2 regions of the Candidatus Njordibacter sp. Uisw_039 genome follow, and region 1 is predicted to be linked to the other one. Evidence: predicted binding sites of a transcription regulator. Region 1 holds the regulator's gene; the other holds the start of a gene.
What was found. Region 1 encodes sigma-54, which starts transcription at its own class of promoters, with help from an activator protein. Its sites were predicted from a motif close to ANTGGCATNNANNTTGCTNT; they were not measured.
Positions count from the first base shown of each region.

Region 1 (9,084 bases):
CAAGTAGTGCCCGCAGCATCGGGTATTTATGAAATGGCCAGTTTACAAAATGAGCAACTACAACACCTAATTCAAGCTTTCAGTGAATACAATGGAGAATTAGACTACCTTATTGTTGATACAGCAGCAGGCATTTCTGACAACGTATTGGCTTTTTTAAACGCGGCCCATCAAGTGGTTGTGATTGCTTGTGATGAGCCCTCATCAATCACTGATGCTTATGCGCTTATTAAAGTCATGAATCAGCGCTACGGTGCGACTCGTTTCCACTTTATAGCTAGCATGGTGAAGAACGAGAAAGAAGGTCGAGCCTTATATGCTAAAATTGAACGGGTGGTTGATCATTACTTAGGCGCCCATATGTTGTATTTGGGTACCTCACCACGTGATGAGCAGCTGCGGCTAGCAAATAAACAACAAAAAGCGGTTGTTGAGATAGCACCTATGGCGAACTCATCTCGTGCATACGCACGCATGGCCGCTGTGGTAGAACGTTGGCAACCCCCTACTGGTTTGAGTGGGCAAGTAGAATTTTTTGTCGAAAGGCTGTTGCAACATAAAGCTTAATTGGAAATAATGCCTTGATGCACAATATGTCACTATATCAATCCCATGCACCCGGTTCTGCAACAGACCCCTTGGTGCTGCACATGCCGCTGGTAAAAAAAGTGGCGTTGCATCTGAGCGCGCGTCTGCCTGCCAGTGTGGATATAGATGACCTTATTCAAGTGGGTATGTTGGGATTGCTAGAAGCCCTAAACAACTTCGACGCAACTAAGGGCGCACAATTCACCACCTTTGCCAAGCTGAGAGTGCGTGGCGCCATGTTAGATGAGGTGCGCCGCTTCAGCACCTTGCCCCGTTCGGTGATGACCAGTATCCGTGAGATTAACCAAGCCACTGCTGCATTAGAGCAAGAGATGGGGCGCACGGTTAAAGATACGGAACTGGCGCACGCCATGGGTATGGATTTAGAAGATTTGCAGCAACAAAAAGGCCGCAACTATAACTATCAAACGGTGCAGATAGAAGATCAGCCTGAGGGCGTGGAGCCTCCATTGTCAGGTTTGATGCCTACTAAAGAAGTGGACGAAGCGGCGTTTCAGAAAGCCTTGGCAACTGCCATTGGCGAACTGCCGGAGCGTGAACAGCTGATCTTTGCCCTGTATTATGATGAAGAACTCAATTTAAAAGAGATTGCTGCGGTACTGGAAGTGTCAGAATCTCGTATCAGCCAAATTCAAAGTGGTTCCGTTAAGAAGCTACGTCAAAAGCTGGTAGACTGGATTTAGAGTGGCTAAATGTCTGCCAATATACGCAAGTACTTAAATAACTTCTTGGCCGCGGACTTCGCTTTAGCTTCCTGATTCATGCTTTGTGCCTGCTTCACTAAGTGAGTGATGTGTTGGCGATCAGCTTTCTCATGTAACTGTATGATTTCATTGATGGTGTTTGGATTATTGGCGATTAAGCCATCGCGCCAGGTTTCTATCTGATGGAAAACACGACGGTGTTCATCGGAGCCTGAGTCGTGCACAGCCAAGGCTTTAGCAATGGCTTCTGAATCTTCATCGCGCATGACCTTACCAATGTACTGCAAATGCCTACGCTTGGCCTCATTTTGGACAATACGGCGTGATTCATCAATGGCAGTTTTAAGAGTGTCACTCATGGGAATGCGGGCTAACTCGGATGGCTTTAGATCCACTAATTTGCCACCTAAGTCTTGCAGAGCTTCCATAGCGCGCTTAATTTGGGTACGGCTAAGTTCCTCTTCAGCAGGCAGATTTTGTTGCAGCGCTTCTAATTCTGCTGCGGCCTTGCGGGCCTTAACTTTGCCCATATTAAATTCCTTACGCGTAAAATAATGTGGCGAGGCCTAAAAAGGCACAAAATCCGACCACATCAGTGATGGTGGTTAAAATAACGCCTCCAGCTAAAGCAGGGTCTATATTCATTGCTTTAAGGATAACGGGTAGAGAAGTGCCGCAAATAGCAGCCACAATTAAATTGATGACCATTGCAATGGCGATGATAAAGCCAATGGTTAAGTCAGAGAACCACCAGCTAGCAATGCTGGCTACTACGGTTGCCCAGAGCAAGCCGTTGATGGTGCCGACTATAATCTCTCGGTTCAGTAAGTAACCAATGTTACTGCGCTCGACGTGGCCTAGAGCTTGGCCACGGATCACTAGGGTCAATGCCTGGCTACCAGCAATGCCACCCATGCTTGCAACAATAGGCATGAGGATAGCAAGGGCGACTACTTGTTCTATGGTATGTTGAAACAGGCCAATTACCATGGAGGCAAGAAGGGCGGTTAATAGATTGATTCCAAGCCACACTGCGCGACGTTTAGCAGTTTTAACTACAGGGGCAAAGGTGTCTTCGTCATCATCTAAACCGGCCATACGCATGAGAGAGTGGTCGGCTTCTTCTCTGATGACGTCTACCACGTCATCGATAGTGATACGGCCAACCAAACGACCTTCTTGGTTTACCACAGGTGCAGAAACCCAATCGTTACGTTCAAATAAGTTAGCTACATCAGTTTCGTCTAAATCTGCAGGTATGGCTTCGCGCTCAGTATCCATTACGTCTAAAATAAGAGTGTTGGGATCACTGACTAACAGAGTGGTGAGTGGCAATAAGCCAATGTAGCGGTCTTTTCGTGTCACCACAAACAGGTTATCAGTCATTTCTGGCATGGTGTCATGGCGACGTAAATAACGTAGTACGGCGTCTATGGTGAGGTCTGGTCGGATGCTCACAACGTCCGTATTCATGAGGCCGCCAGCGGTATCTTCTGGATAAGACAAAACTTGCTCTAGCCGCTCTCGATCTTGTTGCCGTAAACTATTCAGCACTTCTTGCATTACCTTTTTGGGCAGTTGTTGCAAGATGTCAGCAAAGTCATCGGTGTCGAGGTTTTCTGTGGCTTGTAGTAGCTCCTCGGTATTCATTTGATTAACGAATTCAGCTTGAATTTCGTCACTCAAATGATGCAGTACTTCGCCTTCTAACTCTGGATTTACCAAATTCCACAGTACTTCGCGCTCTCTTGGGGGTGAGGATTCCAGTAAGTGTGCCGTATGAGCGGGTTTTAGGGTGTGATTAAGCATGTGGCGTGCTTGAATAAAAGCACCACTGTCGAGGGCATCGTTGAGTTCTTTAAGGCGGGATTTCATGTGACTACTAGCCTTATTCGCCTTCGTCAAAATAATTATCAACCAGCTGTGATACTTCGTCAAAGGCCTGTTGAGCACCATCACCACTAACTTTAAGGTCTAGTACAGTGCCTTGACCGGCAGCTAATAACATCACTGACATAATGCTTTTTGCATCCACCATGTTACCGTCACTACCAATTTCGATGTTGCAACCATGTCGACCAGTGACACCTACAAGCTTAGCAGCAGCACGAGCATGCAGGCCAAGTTTGTTGATGATAGTGATTTGTTGATGGATCATGCAGAAACCCTTACAGGCGTGGCGCTATAAAATAGTGAAACACGTGATGATAAGCATGGCGTAAGCTTATCAAGTGTAGCCTTATAGCATACCCGTTTTAGGGCATTTATGCGATAGCGATTTTGTACATAGCACCTGCATCAGTGGCCTCACGTAAGCCCGCCCGAAACTCCGGTTGGCCAAAACTGCCCGCTAGAGTAGCTAAAATTTGTAGATGTTCATCAGTAGCTTGTAAGGGCACTAAAAGCACAAACAGTAAATCTACTGGTTGTTGATCTATGGCATCAAAATCCACGGCGTTAGCCAATCGGACTAGAGCACCAGTGACTTGTGTGCAACTGGCTAGCCGACAATGAGGTATAGCTATACCATCACCAAACCCGGTGCTGCCTAACTTTTCTCGGTTAATTAATGCACTGAATAGCTCTTTGCTATCAAACGTGGTCATTTGACCCCCAAGCCAGTGGCTAATAGACTCGAGTGTGCGTTTTTTACTGGCGCATTTCAGATCGGCAAAGGTGCGTTCTGGCGTGAGGATGTCACTAATATTCATATGTGGTTATTAACCCTATGGGATGTGTGGGCTCAAGTGAGCCGTTTACGTTCGTTGGAGGGTGGAATGTTCATGCCTTCTCTATATTTAGCAATAGTCCTGCGGGCTACTTTAATACCTTGTAACTCTAGCATGTCTGTAAGTTTGCTGTCGCTTAAGGGTTTGCGAGTTAATTCCGCTGCAATTAACTTTTTAATGAGTGCTCTTATGGCCGTAGAAGAACACTCTCCCCCATTAGCGGTTGCTACATGGCTAGAAAAGAAATATTTTAGCTCAAAGATACCCCTAGGTGTGTGCATGTACTTTTGGGTGGTAACACGAGAGATAGTGGATTCATGCATTTCTACGTGCTCAGCAACTTCTGCAAGGACTAGCGGTTTCATGGCCTCTTCGCCATGATCCAAAAAGCCTTGCTGAATCTCACAAATGCGCCCAGCAACTTTTAATAAGGTTTCATTCCGACTTTCAAGACTTTTGAGAAACCAACGGGCTTCTTGTAAGTGACTTTTAATGTAGCTCTTGTCGCTGCTATTGGCACTGCCACCAAAGTCTACGTATTGTTGGTTAATTCTGATTTTTGGTGCCGAGTCTGGATTTAATTCAACTCGCCACACATTATTAACCTTACGTACCATAACGTCGGGAATGACATACTCGGCTTGGCTTGAGGCAATGCTGGCACCAGGCTCTGGCTGTAATTTAGTGATAAGTTCGAAAATATGTAGCAGCTCATTTTCTTTGTAACCAGAGCGTCGCCTTAAGGAATTGTAGTCGTGACTGCCAAGCAGATCTAAGTGTTTATCTACAACGGTTATTGCACCTTGGCGCCATGGTGTATCAGAGGGTAAATATTTTAACTGGATGAGCAGGCACTCTCTTAAATTCTGTGCGGCAACTCCAATAGGGTCAAATTGCTGAATCAAGGTTAATACGGCTTGAGTTTCATCTTCCTCAATGGCTTCTTGCTCTTGTTGAGCCAAATTGCCGTTGATACCTTCAGTGATTTCCGTCAAGGTTTGACTAAGGTAGCCACGTTCGTCTACGGCATCAATAATGCTGGCACCAATAAACTGATCAAGGTCGCTCAAGCGACTCACATTAAGTTGCCATTCAAGGTGTTCTTGTAAGCTAGGTTCGTGGCTATTGTTGGCGTCAAAATCAAAGTCGTCCCCAGGGCCAGTAGCTGGTGTAGTGGAGCTTTGGTACACATCATCCCAAGAGCTATCAGTGGCAAGCTCAACGGGGATTTCTTCGCTCCAGTCACTGTCGGCTTGATTCTCGTCAGCAAGGTGTTCACTGGACTGGTCGTCAAGCTGGGCGTCTTTGTTGTCTTTTTCTGCAGTACTCACTTCAGGCAGGTCAAGCTCTTCTTCTAACTCAAGCAGGGGGTTGCTATCTAATGCTTGTTGGATTTCTTGCTGTAGGTCTAAGGTTGAAAGTTGCAGTAAACGAATCGCTTGTTGCAACTGTGGCGTCATGGCCAGTTGCTGATTCATTTTGAGCTGCAAAGATGCTTTCATAATTACGCTAACTTATTGGTTTTGGAGTATTTTTACTTGACTATAAAGTGAAATCATCGCCTAAGTATACCTCTTTTACTTGCTGGTTCGCTAAGATATCATCACTAGTACCGTGAGCTAGAATATAACCTTCGCTAACGATATAAGCCAAATCACAAATATCAAGGGTTTCTCGTACGTTATGGTCGGTGATTAATACGCCGATACCCTTGTCACTCAATTGCTGAATCACGTGTTTAATATCCTTTACGGAAATTGGGTCTACTCCGGCAAAGGGCTCATCTAGTAGTATAAACTGTGGTTCACTCGCCAAAGCACGAGCGATCTCCACACGGCGGCGTTCGCCACCTGATAAACTCATGCCTAGGCTGTTACGTATATGGCCTATACTAAACTCTAATAATAGCGTTTCTAATTTTTGTAGCTGCTGACCTTTACTGAGCTGTTTTTGAGTTTGTAATATGGCTAAGATATTTTGCGCTACGGTAAGCTTACGAAATACCGACGCTTCTTGAGGTAAGTAACCAATGCCTTTACGCGCTCTGCCATGCATAGGCTCACGAGAAATATCTTCTTGATTGATGAAGATTTGCCCACGGTCTGCTTGCACTAAACCCACAATCATATAAAAACAAGTGGTTTTTCCGGCACCATTTGGCCCCAGTAGGCCAACCACTTGACCGGCCTCAATGCGAATATTGACGTCTTTTACGATGGCTCGCTTATTGTAGGATTTAGCGAGGTTTTTGGCTTCTAAGGTTGCTACGGTGGTTGTCTTATTAAGCATGAGATCAGTGTCTAATTTGTGTCAGGTGAGAGTTAACTAGACTTAGGTAAGAAAATCATTTTGACTCGCTTGTCTTTGGCACCAGTGGCTTTTACGTTATCTCTAGGTATGTCGAAAAGGATTTCATGGCCACTAAACCGGTTGCCACGCTGGATGAGCTTGGCGTTGCCTAACAGGGTTAAGTATTCGGCATTAACTTGATAATCAATACTCTTCCCCCAAGCTTCCATGGTGTCGCTTTGGCCGTCTCCTGTAGGTTCTGACTGTTGACGCATATAGGCTAAACCGTCATAGGGACCTTCCGTGGCTAACATGGTTTGTATACCGTCGTCATTGAAGGTGACTTTTACGCTGGATGCTTCAATTTGCATGGTGCCTCGGGTGATAATAACATTGCCAGAATAAATGGAAAAACCTTCCCCCTCATTGAGCTCAGCACTGTCGGCGGCAATTTCTAAGGGTTGCTGACGGTCGCTATTAAGGGCCCACGATGATGGACTCGCAAACCATGCTGCGCTAGCAAACAAGCAGATCAAAAATCCCTGCCAATGGCGAAGACGCAAAGCGTTGAGGGCGTGTTGGGTGGGCAATAACATAACTAATTCCTTGGCATGGAGTGGGTGCCCTTGACCTGATGCAAGAACAGTAAACGTTGGTTGTCGAGTGTGAGCTGCATTCCCGTGCCCGTCAAGTGGCTATACTTGGCGACTAGGTTAACCTGCTCGTCAGATTCTGCGTAATTTTGTTTGGGAAATAATCTTAAACTTTGGCTGTTAAGGCTAAAAGGTCTGTTAACATCTGGGCCGTTGGTCACCAGTGCGTTACCCATTAAGTTAATTTGAGCACCAGAATCCAATATAAGGCCTTCGTCTGCTTTGCCAAACCACGCAGCGTTAGTGTCGGCTAAGTAGATGTTAAATCTGGGTTGCAGCATATCTGTGGTACCAAATTCTCGAATGTGAGTAAATCGCTTGGCACTGATGTTAGAAGACAACGCACCTTGTTCATCATATTGGCTAATAGTTGCATGAGTAAGGTAATAGTCAGGAATCCACTGGGCTTCTGATTCTGTGGTCTGCTGCACTTCTTGTTGCCACCACCAAAATAGGAATGCTGCCAAAGCTAAAGTAACTAAGTTAATATATAACCAGCGACCACGAAAAAGTGCAGCCATTAGGAGGGCACTGCGAGTTGGGTATTAAGGTAAGGGGCTAACGCAGTGTCCCATGTGCCTTGCGCCTGCATAATTAAATCACACACCTCCCGCACTGCACCTTGGCCGCCACAACGTTTTGTAACGTACTGACTGTGAAGCACCATGGTGTTAGTTGCATTAGGCAAAGTAATGCCTAAGCCAACTTTGATAATGGCTGCAAGGTCTGGCAAGTCGTCGCCCATGTAGGCCATTTCAGTCCAATCTAGCTGTAAATCGTTGGTGAGTTGATGCAATGCTATAAGTTTATCTTCTCTTCCTTGTAACAACAGTTCGATACCCAGTTGTTGTGCCCGCTGCGCCACAATGTTGGACGTCCTGCCGGTGACGATAGCTACTTTTACACCGCTAGCTTGGAGCATTTTAATGCCTTGGCCATCGAGGCTATTAAAGGCCTTAATTTCTTCGCCTTGGTTGCCAAAATAGAGCTGGCCATCGCTTAAGACGCCATCCACGTCTAAAGCTAGCAGGCGCACCGAACGAGCGTGGTTGGCAAATTGAGCATCGGTTAGCGGTGGCGAAGGCATGTTATATGACCCCTGCATTTAACAAATCATGCATATTAATTGCACCCACTGGTTGGTGGTTTTTATCACACACAATGAGCGCATTAATTTTGTGTTGTTCCATTAGTTGTAACGCTTGGGCGGCTAACATATCGGCTTGGGCTTGCACTGGGTCGCGCGTCATTAGCTCACTAATTTGGCATTCACGTAGGTCATTGCTGTGGTCTAAACTGCGGCGCAAATCACCATCTGTATAAATACCAGTGAGTTCGCCTTGGGTGTTAACTACTGCCGTCATACCCATACCTTTTTGGGTCATTTCCATTAATGCATCGGCAAAGCGAGTGTCTTGCGAGACCATTGGTAGGGCTTTGCCAGCGTGCATAATATCACTGACTTTTAACAGCAATTTACGGCCTAAAGCGCCACCTGGGTGAGAAAAGGCAAAATCGTGGGCACTAAAGCCTTTTGCTTCTAGTAATGCGATGGCAAGGGCATCGCCCATGACTAAGCTGGCTGTGGTGCTAGATGTAGGTGCAAGGTTTAACGGGCAGGCTTCAGTACTAACCTGTACATTAAGGTGTACATCTGCAGCTTGGGCAATGGTGGAACTTGCCACACCTGTCATGGCAATCAGGGGAGCACCTAAGCGTTTTAACATGGGTAATAAGGTGATAATTTCGCTGGTGGTGCCTGAGTAAGATAATGCAATTACCACATCTTTGGCAGTGATCATGCCCATGTCACCATGGCTAGCTTCACCTGGATGAACAAAAAAAGCGGGTGTGCCAGTGCTGGCTAAGGTGGCAGCTATTTTGTTGGCAATGTGGCCCGATTTACCCATACCTAGCAGTACCACACGGGCTGAACAATCCATTAATAGCTGGCATGCTTGCTCGAAGGCGGCATCGATGCGAGTGGCGAGTTCAGCAATAGCGGCTTGTTCTAAGCCGATGGTGCGTAACGCAGATTCAGCAAACGGCGTAGCCAGAGTTTGGCTGGGTCGTGTAGTGTCGTTATGGCTCAACACATCT
Region 1 covers NZ_CP159831.1:786,072-795,155, forward strand. The annotation lists gene ABXT70_RS03755 (MinD/ParA family protein) at 1-567, shown strand, start outside; gene ABXT70_RS03760 (RNA polymerase sigma factor FliA) at 594-1,292, shown strand; gene yjgA (ribosome biogenesis factor YjgA) at 1,298-1,843, opposite strand; gene mgtE (magnesium transporter) at 1,854-3,188, opposite strand; gene ABXT70_RS03775 (HPr family phosphocarrier protein) at 3,202-3,471, opposite strand; gene ptsN (PTS IIA-like nitrogen regulatory protein PtsN) at 3,578-4,024, opposite strand; gene ABXT70_RS03785 (RNA polymerase factor sigma-54) at 4,057-5,544, opposite strand; gene lptB (LPS export ABC transporter ATP-binding protein) at 5,585-6,331, opposite strand; gene lptA (lipopolysaccharide transport periplasmic protein LptA) at 6,364-6,927, opposite strand; gene lptC (LPS export ABC transporter periplasmic protein LptC) at 6,930-7,505, opposite strand; gene ABXT70_RS03805 (KdsC family phosphatase) at 7,505-8,071, opposite strand; gene ABXT70_RS03810 (KpsF/GutQ family sugar-phosphate isomerase) at 8,073-9,077, opposite strand.

Region 2 (9,084 bases), 1.4 Mb from region 1:
AGTCGTGAAATCAGAATTTTTTAAGTTAAGGACAATGTATTCACTGGTAGAGAAAGGCGTTTCAACCATTTTTTCTACGGTAGCACCAGAAGGTATTCGACCTACTGTCGGAACATTGACAGTAGCTGTCGTGCCAGCACCAGCTGCACTAACGCCGCTTACGGCTAGGGCACCCTGAGCCAAGGCATAGACCTCACCATCTACAGCCAAAAGGCGGGACATGATTAAGCTGCCGCCGCGTAAACTAGTGGCTGCACCAATAGTCGATACAGTCACATCAATACGCTGACCGGGCTTGGCAAAAGCGGGCAAGTCAGCAGTAATCATTACCGCCGCTACGTTTTTGAGCTCTAGCGTATTACGTGTGGTTGAGCCATCGAAGTTAGAAAGGGTGTCGCTTAGGTTTACCCCAAACCGTGCCAACATCGACGTCATGCTTTGGCTGGTAAACGACATTTTACCGTCACCCGTGCCATTTAGACCCACAACCAAACCATAACCAATCAGTTGGTTATCACGCACACCGGCCACTTCGGCCAGATCTTTCACACGATCAGCATGGGCAAGGGTAGCAATGTGAGCCACCAGAATGGTGGCAAATATGGCAAAAATACGGCAAATTTTCATGAACTTCTCCTTCTTGTCATAGCTAATGCAATATCAATGCCAATTTGTCACATAAGCCACCGAACCGCCCTTGATGGAACTGCAGCGACTAGGTGCCTAGGCAGTGATAGCAAATAACAGGCACAAAAAAGCTGCTGGGGTTAAGCAGCAGCTTTTTTAGCTTAAAACAATTATCCCCTAATGTTGATAATGGTTTGGGTTAAGCTACTTGAGGTCTCAATGGCCTTAGCGTTGGCCTGGAAGTTACGTTGAGCAGTGATTAAGGCCACCAGCTCTTCCGTCAAGTCCACGTTGGCTCGCTCTAAGGCACCACCCTGTATGGCACCAAAACCGTCAGATCCCGCCTCACCTAAGTCGGCTGCACCTGAGTTAGTGGTGGATTTGAAGTTGGCGTTACCCACCTGCTTCAAACCGTTCGGGTTAGCGAAGTTGGCCATCATTAACTTACCTAGGGCCACCTGAGTACCGTTGGTATAGTTGGCTCGTACAACACCGCCTGAGTCAATATCCAAGCCGTCTAACTGGCCTGATGGGTAACCATCCTGAGACAAAGATAACACAGAGAACGGTGCAGAATACTGGGTAGAGAACTTACCGTAGTCTACGCCCAAGGTTAACAAGTCAGAACCGTTACTCGGGTCAAACGGTGAGTAAGCCACACCCTCTTTGGGTGAGATCAGCTTACCGTAGGTATCAAAAGTCAGCTCACCCTTATCTAGATAGATGGGGGTCCACGATGGCGTTGCATCGGGCTTCGCTGTGGTTTGTTTACCCGCTTGGTCAATGTACAACAAGTTACCCTCCGTATCTGTCGCTTGAGTCACAACCGTTACCGCTGGCACTACGCCCCTGGTTTGAGTGGTGGTATCAAAGCCCCAGTTGGAGTGGCCGTTTATGTTCACCGACGAGGTTGCGCCCACAGTACCTGAAGTTACGGTAAAGCTTTGGCTTGTTTGGTCAAATTTAACTGATACATCGTTCACTTGGCGACCGTCCGTATGCTGGATCAAATTAACACGATCCTGGATGGCTGTGGCAAAGGTATGACCTGTGTAGGCAGCAGGCGGCACAACTACGGTGCCGTCTACGCCGTCTATGGTCACACTGATGCTGTTGTCATTAGTGGTCACAGAGAAAGTACCCGTAATGTCTACACCTGCCTTGCTGCCGGTTACTATACCAGCGGTAGAGGCAAGGCCTGTACCTATAGTATTTTTAACTTCAGTGGCATAGGTTGCGCCAATACCCAAGAGATGGCTGGTGCCACCAGTAGCGGCAGTGCCTGAAGGAACACCTACAGAAATCTTGGATGCCTCACCTGTGGTACCTGATGAGAATGAGAACTTATGGGCGTCCTTACTGTAAGTTACCAATAAACCAGTGCGCTGTTGCTTAGCGTCTAGGGAGACCGCACCCGTTGGCACGATTTGTCCACCGCTAAACGCATCACCTACAGAAGAGAAGGTCGCTGTTGCGCTGTCTAAGCCAAAGGCTGCCACAGAACTTGGTGAAGACGCCTTAATACTGCCGTAAGTGGCATCAGTCGGCGTAAACGTTAGGGCCCTAGTTTTAAGGTCATAACCAACAGTCAAAGGTAAACCCTTATGGGCAACACTATCAGTGCCTATGTAAGTCACTGCATCGACCTTAGCCTGAACATTAGCGACCAGTTGGGTGCGGCTGAAGTTAGTGGTATTTTCTTGATACTGATCAACGACAATCGTTAAGTCGGTGGTTTCCGTTCCAGTAGAAGCAGCTGTATCAGCTTTGGTTGCTGTGACGGATCCACCAATTGTTACCGAACCTAGGGCAGTACTTGAACGGGCGGCCATCACAAGGGTTTTATCGACACGCTTGATATCAAACGCTGATTCGCCAGCATTGATTTTGACTGCCAATGCGTCCAGGGTCTTAGTGTTATTGGAGTCAAAGGCCTGGGTGTAAGTATTGCTACCGATGGCGAAGGTCACGTTTTCACCAACAACAAGATCCCTGTTGAAAGTAAAAGTGTCCACCTCTGGACCCATGGCTTTGTTGATGTCATTACCAAGGCTGTCTTGCAGCTCTAGGGTAATGGTACGGTCCGCAGTAGTAGTGGGCATCTTATAGCTTTTTTCATCGCCAAACTTGGCGTTAAGGTTAAGGGTCATTAATGTTGCAAGTTCAGTACCAGTATATGATCCAGCAGCAATATCAATGGTTTGAGTATTACTACCATCTACTGACACAGTTACGAAGTTACTACCACTAAATGTTCCACCACCTTCTGTAGGCCAGCCTGCAGAATCAGCTGTTGGGATAATTAAACTACCAACGGTTGTGTCTGCTGTTGTGGCGGTAAGGCCTACACCAGCGGTCGTGTCTGCAGTTGTAATGGTAAGATCAATAGAACCGTTAGTTGTGCCACCAATGGTGCCCTTGGTCATCTGGGTGCTACTTTTCATATCGCTAGTTATGGTGAACACTGTACCGCTAGTTGCAGCTGCAGTAATCGGATCAGTACCTGCGTTGATCAACGCCACAAGGTTAGTAATTGTAGTAGCCGCATCCGTAGCAAAGGCCTGGGTATAGGTCGTGCCAGCATAGGTGTAGGATACGCTACCGCTAGCGGCGACAGCAGCGCCGAGGGTAATAGTATCCACTTCCGCGGTACCAGTTCCTGACGCGGTACCACCAACGGTGCCTTTAGTCATCTGTGTGTCACTTCCATCTACTTTAGTGATGGTGAAAGTTGTGGCACTTCCACTAACTGCAGCTGCAGTCACCGTAGTTTCACCAGCGTTTATCAATGTTACAAGACCGGCAATTGTAGTTGCTGCGTCCGTATCAAAGGCCTTTGAATAGGTCGTGCCACCATAGTTGTATTTTAAGGTGCCGCCAGAAGCGACAGAAGCACCAAAGGTAACAGTATCGACTTCCTTAACACCACTCAAAGCCAGGGCAGTAGAGCCGGCTGTAAAGCCTGTAACCGTCTGTGGGGGTATGGCTGTACTATTATATGCCGTTAAAGTGACTTTACCGTCTACTCGAGCGGCCTTAAAATCAGTTTCGCCCGCATTAATTTTGGTCACCAGAGCGTCCAAAGTGGCATTGTGGCTGGTAATAAAGGGCTGAGTGTACGTCGTTGTGACACTGTCAGTTGTGTGGGCAAAGGAAACTGTTCCCGTTGCAACTATATCTGCTGTAAAGCCATAGGTGTCGACTTCTGCAGTAGGCTTCACAATCGTGACTTTAGTGCTGTCTGTAGAACCGAAGTCGTGTCCTACGGTCGCACGCGTCATGTAACCACCCGTGGTGGCACCAGGAGATGACGGCACCGTGGTTTGTTGGTCATCATTAAAGTATAGAGGGTGTGCAGCCGCCGCGTTAAATGTGGGGTCGATGGCTGCAGGGTTGGTACTAATTTGCCCAAACTTATTCATGTACTGGGTTTCGCTCTTGTCATTTTTTGCCGCAATGATCGACGGGTCTAGCTCTTTATCACCGATAAAGATTTTCGTGTCCCACTTGTTGGTAGGGTTGATCTCTGTTGCCGAACTGGTTTTAACGTAATAAACCGTCGCAATGTGAGGGTTACCTAAAGAGTCGTATACTGTGATCGACGTTGACTTGTTGAACGTGTCACTGTCATTACGATCAAAGCTGTATGGGTTATCGGTCGTGTAAGTGGCAGACTCAGGCAATATTGCCGCACCCGCTGGTAAGTTTAGACCCAATTCAATCTGTGAAGAGGGTTGGGGTAAGCCGGCAGTTGAGGGCAACTGCAGAGATTTAGCAGAACCCAAACCTGTCGCAATTACCGAGCCGTCATCGTTCACCGGGAAGGTTTGTAAGTACTGACCAGAGGAGTCAACTACATACCGGTCGTTGTTTACACTAAAAGAACCTGCTCGTGTGTACACTGTTTGGTTAGATGTTTGGCTTGGCTTTAAGGCAAAGAAACCCTGGCCAGAAATCGCCAAGTCTAAGGAGTTAGTAGAGAACTCAATGTTACCCTGACTAAACTGCTGGTTTACTTTCTTCAAAAGCACACCCTGGCCGATGGCGCTAGACGCGTTTTCCAAGGGTGAGGTAGCAAATATGTCACCAAACTCAGCACGGGATTTCTTAAAACCCACAGTACCTACGTTGGATACGTTGTTTGATGTGATACCTAATTGTGCTTGCGCCGCGTTTAGGCCTGTTAGTGAAGTATAGAATGACATAAGTCGATCCCCTTTTAGTTACTATTAATTACTATTAATTACTTTTAGTTAATTACATTTAAGTGACGCTAACTGCCTACTGGCTGATGCGCTTAACACTGTCAAAACTGACATTACCTTGCCCAGAGACATTGAGTGTGACCTCACCACCCTTGAGCTGAATACTATTTACTGTGCCATACACCTGCATTGGCGGTACCGTGGTTACGCCATCTCTTACGGCGGAGGCGCTAAGGTAATAGCTCCCTTCAGGTGCTACGGTGCCATCATGTTTGATGCCATCCCAGGCAAATTCTTGGGAGCCAGCCATTTTCGAACCTAGCCCTAAGCTGGTCATTACTTCACCACTTTCAGACTTAATATCAATGCGAAGGTCGTTAGCTGCCATCGTAAGATCTATGGCGCCACCAAGTTTTCCACCTTTTAGTTGCGCCCAGTTACCATCCACCAGTGCTTGTTTACCAATCATGGAGGCATTGTTACTCAACTGCTGCCCCTGGTAGATACCCACTAGATTGTCGACGGATTCACCCATTTCGGTGATGCCTTGCACGGTAGAAAACTGTGCCATCTGGCCCATGAATTCACCGTTATCCATGGGCTTCATTGGGTCCTGGTTTTGCAACTGGGTCATGAGCAACTTCAAAAAGTCCTCTTGCCCTAACGTCGAGGTGCGTTTAATTTCTTTTTGTTGAGTCGATTCCAAGGTCCTAAAACTTTCGGGTACCGAGCTAATTGATGCTGTCATCATTTCCTCCTTACTATGCTTATGCTGGCTACGCTGGCTAAGGCATTACATACCAAGCTGTAACGTGGCCATCATCATTTTCTTGGTGGCGTTCATCACTTCTACGTTGGTTTTGTAGGAACGTGAAACGTTGGTCATATCCACCATTTTTTCAATAGAGTTAACGTTTGACATGAACACATAACCGTCATTACTAGCTGCTGAGTTTTGTGGGTCATAACGCTTAGTATTAGCCAGGCCACCAACATGGATACGGTTAACTTTCACACTGGCTTCAAAGTTACTGCTAGTGTGATTTTTCATCACCGTTTTAAAGATTGGGTTTTTGGCTTTGCACACTTCATCCGTTGTAGTACCCAAAACGTCCATGTTGGCTAAGTTAGATGCTGTCATCATTTCCTCCTTACTATGCTTATGCTGGCTAAGCCAGCTAAGGCATTACTTGCCCAGCTGCAACGTGGCCATCATCATTTTTTTGGTGGCGTTCATCACTTCTACGTTGGTTTGGTAGGAGCGCGAGGCGTTGGTCATATCCACCATTTCTTCAATAGAATTCACGTTAGACATAAACACGTAACCGTCATCATTAGCTGCAGGGTTTTGTGGGTCATAACGCTTGGTGTTAGCCCGATCGCTAACATGGATGCCGTTAACTTTCACACTGGCTTCAAAGTTACTGTTAGTGTGAGTCTCCATTACTGTTTTAAAAATCGGTTTTTTGGCTCTGTAAGCTTCTTCCGATGTAGTACCCACAACGTCCATGTTGGCTAAGTTACTGGCAGTGGTGTTCATGCGTACCATCTGCGCGGTCATGGCTGAACTGGAAATCTTTAAGGCTGTTAACATTGACATTGTGCTGTCCTCTTTTGGTTTACGATGAGTGGGCTAGGTTTGGCTTATTCGCCACGCAAAGCACTCATGACACCTTTAATTCGGTTATTCAAGAAAGTATTGGTGGCCTGGTAACGCATCGAGTTTTCTGTAAACAGGCTGTTTTCTGTGTTAACTTCCACTGTGTTGCCATCTAAAGAGGCACTGCTGGGCATGCGGTACTTAATCATGCTGTCGCCCTGCAACGCCTGGTAGTTACTCACGCCAATATGACGACCGTGGCTAGTGCGCATGTTATTACTTTCCGTGGTAGCCATTACGCTGCTAAAATCTATATCACGAGCCTTATAGTTAGGTGTATCTACGTTGGCAATGTTCGAAGCCAATACGCCAATGCGCTGTTCGCGCAGCTTTAAAGCGGTGGCGTGAATGCCTAGTGGGTTTTGTAAAATGCTCATAATCGCTCGCTACTTTTGTTAACTGTTTAGAGGCCTTAAAATGCCTGCTACACACTCACTAAAGCAACGATTATGCCAATATTAAAAAATTGTTACTTTTCATCATGTTAGAAATTATTTTATGACAGATTTAGCACCAAAAAACAACAAGCGGCAAGGCCTTGCCACCCAGTTAACGCAGCCCAAGTGGATGCCATTGATGGCCTGCCTATGGCTAATTACCACGGCAACTCAAGCCGCACAATGGCAGGCCCATCAAGACATCTACCAAGCAATTAATCAATTTTCACAACAGGAGTTGGGTGGCCATGCACGCATTACTCAGCTCGACGAGCGCAGCCGTTACCACCTGTGTAAAACCCCACTGCAAGTGTCACTGCCTTTTAACAACCACAAAACCGTAAAGGTGGTTTGCGAAAAAACCCACAGCAATAACAAACCTAGCTGGTTGTTATATCTATCCATTAATGTACAAACCAACACCCAAGCCTGGCGTTTAGTTAGCCCCATTGCAGAACAAGGCACTATCAATGCCAACCAGGTTGTGTTGGTGACCTACACGGGTACCAGCAGCAGTTATATCGGCAGCGAGACCAACCCCACTGGAAAACAAGTTAAGCGCCGGTTAGATGTGGGCCATTGGCTTAGCCCGATAGATTTTATGGATTTACAACTGCTATGGCGCGCGGCAGAGGACATTTCTCAGGGCCAGGTGATCGCCTCAAAACACTTATTGGCTAGCAAAGAATCTACACGCACCACCAGCCCTAATGCCGTTACCAACAAAAACCAATTACTGGGTCAGTTGGCAAAACGTTATATTAAAGCCGGCAAACTATTGGATCAAAATGACGTAGAAGGCCAACAACATGTGGTCATTAGCAGCCAGGCATTAACCATGGGTAGAGAACTTATCGCCCAAGACCTCACTATGGCATGGGTGCCAGACCACAAACTCAGGCAAGCAGGGTTTAACCACAAAGAAGCGTTAGTCGGCTGGGTGACCAAACGTCATATTGCTAGCGGCACCCCCCTTACCCAAGACATGCTACGCCAAGCTTATCTGGTGACTAAGGGCAGCGAAGTAAGCCTACAGATTAATTTAGACAACTACCAAATCACCAGCCAAGCTGAGGCTTTGTCTAATGGCAATTTGGGTGATAAGATTGAGGTTAAAGTGATTCCTAGCGGCCTAGTTAAGCGTGGTATAGTGATTGCTAAAGGCCATGTTGAGCTTAGCCGTTAAGGTGGCTAGACCGTGTTTTAGTAAAAGTTAAGATTTTTTATGAAAAGAATGCTATTTTGGGCTCAAGTTTTTACCAATTCTGCCGATGACTACTACGTAGTTGGAAAAGTAGGTTAGATTAGGTTAGAGGTGCAACATGAACGACATTAGCAATCAGCATCAGGGAGGGACGACTACCCGAGTAGATAATACTCAGGCTAAGTCTGCTCAAAAAACTCAGGATGTTCAGCAGCAAACACAAACTGCGCAAACCCAACGCGCAACAGAACAAACCAAAGCTGCCCCCAGCCAAGGAGCAGATCAGGCTAAATTCACGCCGGAATCACAAACTTTGTTACGTATGACTCAAGCAAGTAAAGACGTTAGCGACATTAACCAAAAGAAGGTTGATCGTATTAAACAGGCCCTAGAAAACGGTGAGTTCCCTGTTGATACCGCACGTATTGCTGAAAAAATGACTAGCTTAGAAAAACTAATTCAAGGATAACCCGCGATTGCTGCCACAACTACAAGAAGAATTTGATGGCCACCTGAACCAAGCCGTTATCGATGCACAGCAATTGCAAAGCACCCTTAACCTCGAGTACGAATACCTGAAAAGCAGTGACTTACAAGCTTTTCAGGAACTTCAAGTCCACAAACAGCACGATGTGCAAACCATTCAACTATTTGATGCGCTGCGTAATCAGTTTTGCACTAACGCGGGTATCGACAGAGAAGACAAAAACTTTAGCCACCACCTACCTAAACCACAACAGGCCCAGTGGCAGCAGTTGTTGGATGTATTGGAGGCCTGTGACAAACTGCACCGCACCAGTGATTTGTTTATGCGCACCAAGCTAGAATCCATCAGTAAAGCCTTAGAAATCCTAGAGCTTAACAGTCCGGTGACCAGCACAAATCTTTACAATAACTTAGGCAATGCCTTCAAGTCTAATATAGGCCGTAGCCTTGATAAGGCTTAGTGGT
Region 2 covers NZ_CP159831.1:2,170,432-2,179,515, forward strand. The annotation lists gene ABXT70_RS10220 (flagellar basal body P-ring protein FlgI) at 1-627, opposite strand, end outside; gene ABXT70_RS10225 (flagellar hook-basal body complex protein) at 798-4,832, opposite strand; gene ABXT70_RS10230 (flagellar hook assembly protein FlgD) at 4,909-5,583, opposite strand; gene ABXT70_RS10235 (flagellar basal body rod protein FlgC) at 5,626-5,976, opposite strand; gene flgC (flagellar basal body rod protein FlgC) at 6,019-6,432, opposite strand; gene flgB (flagellar basal body rod protein FlgB) at 6,477-6,869, opposite strand; gene flgA (flagellar basal body P-ring formation chaperone FlgA) at 6,991-8,115, shown strand; gene flgM (flagellar biosynthesis anti-sigma factor FlgM) at 8,252-8,602, shown strand; gene flgN (flagellar export chaperone FlgN) at 8,610-9,080, shown strand.
Region 2: a site for sigma-54 is predicted at 6,930-6,949, ahead of flgB (flagellar basal body rod protein FlgB). Genes of this name have one in related genera too.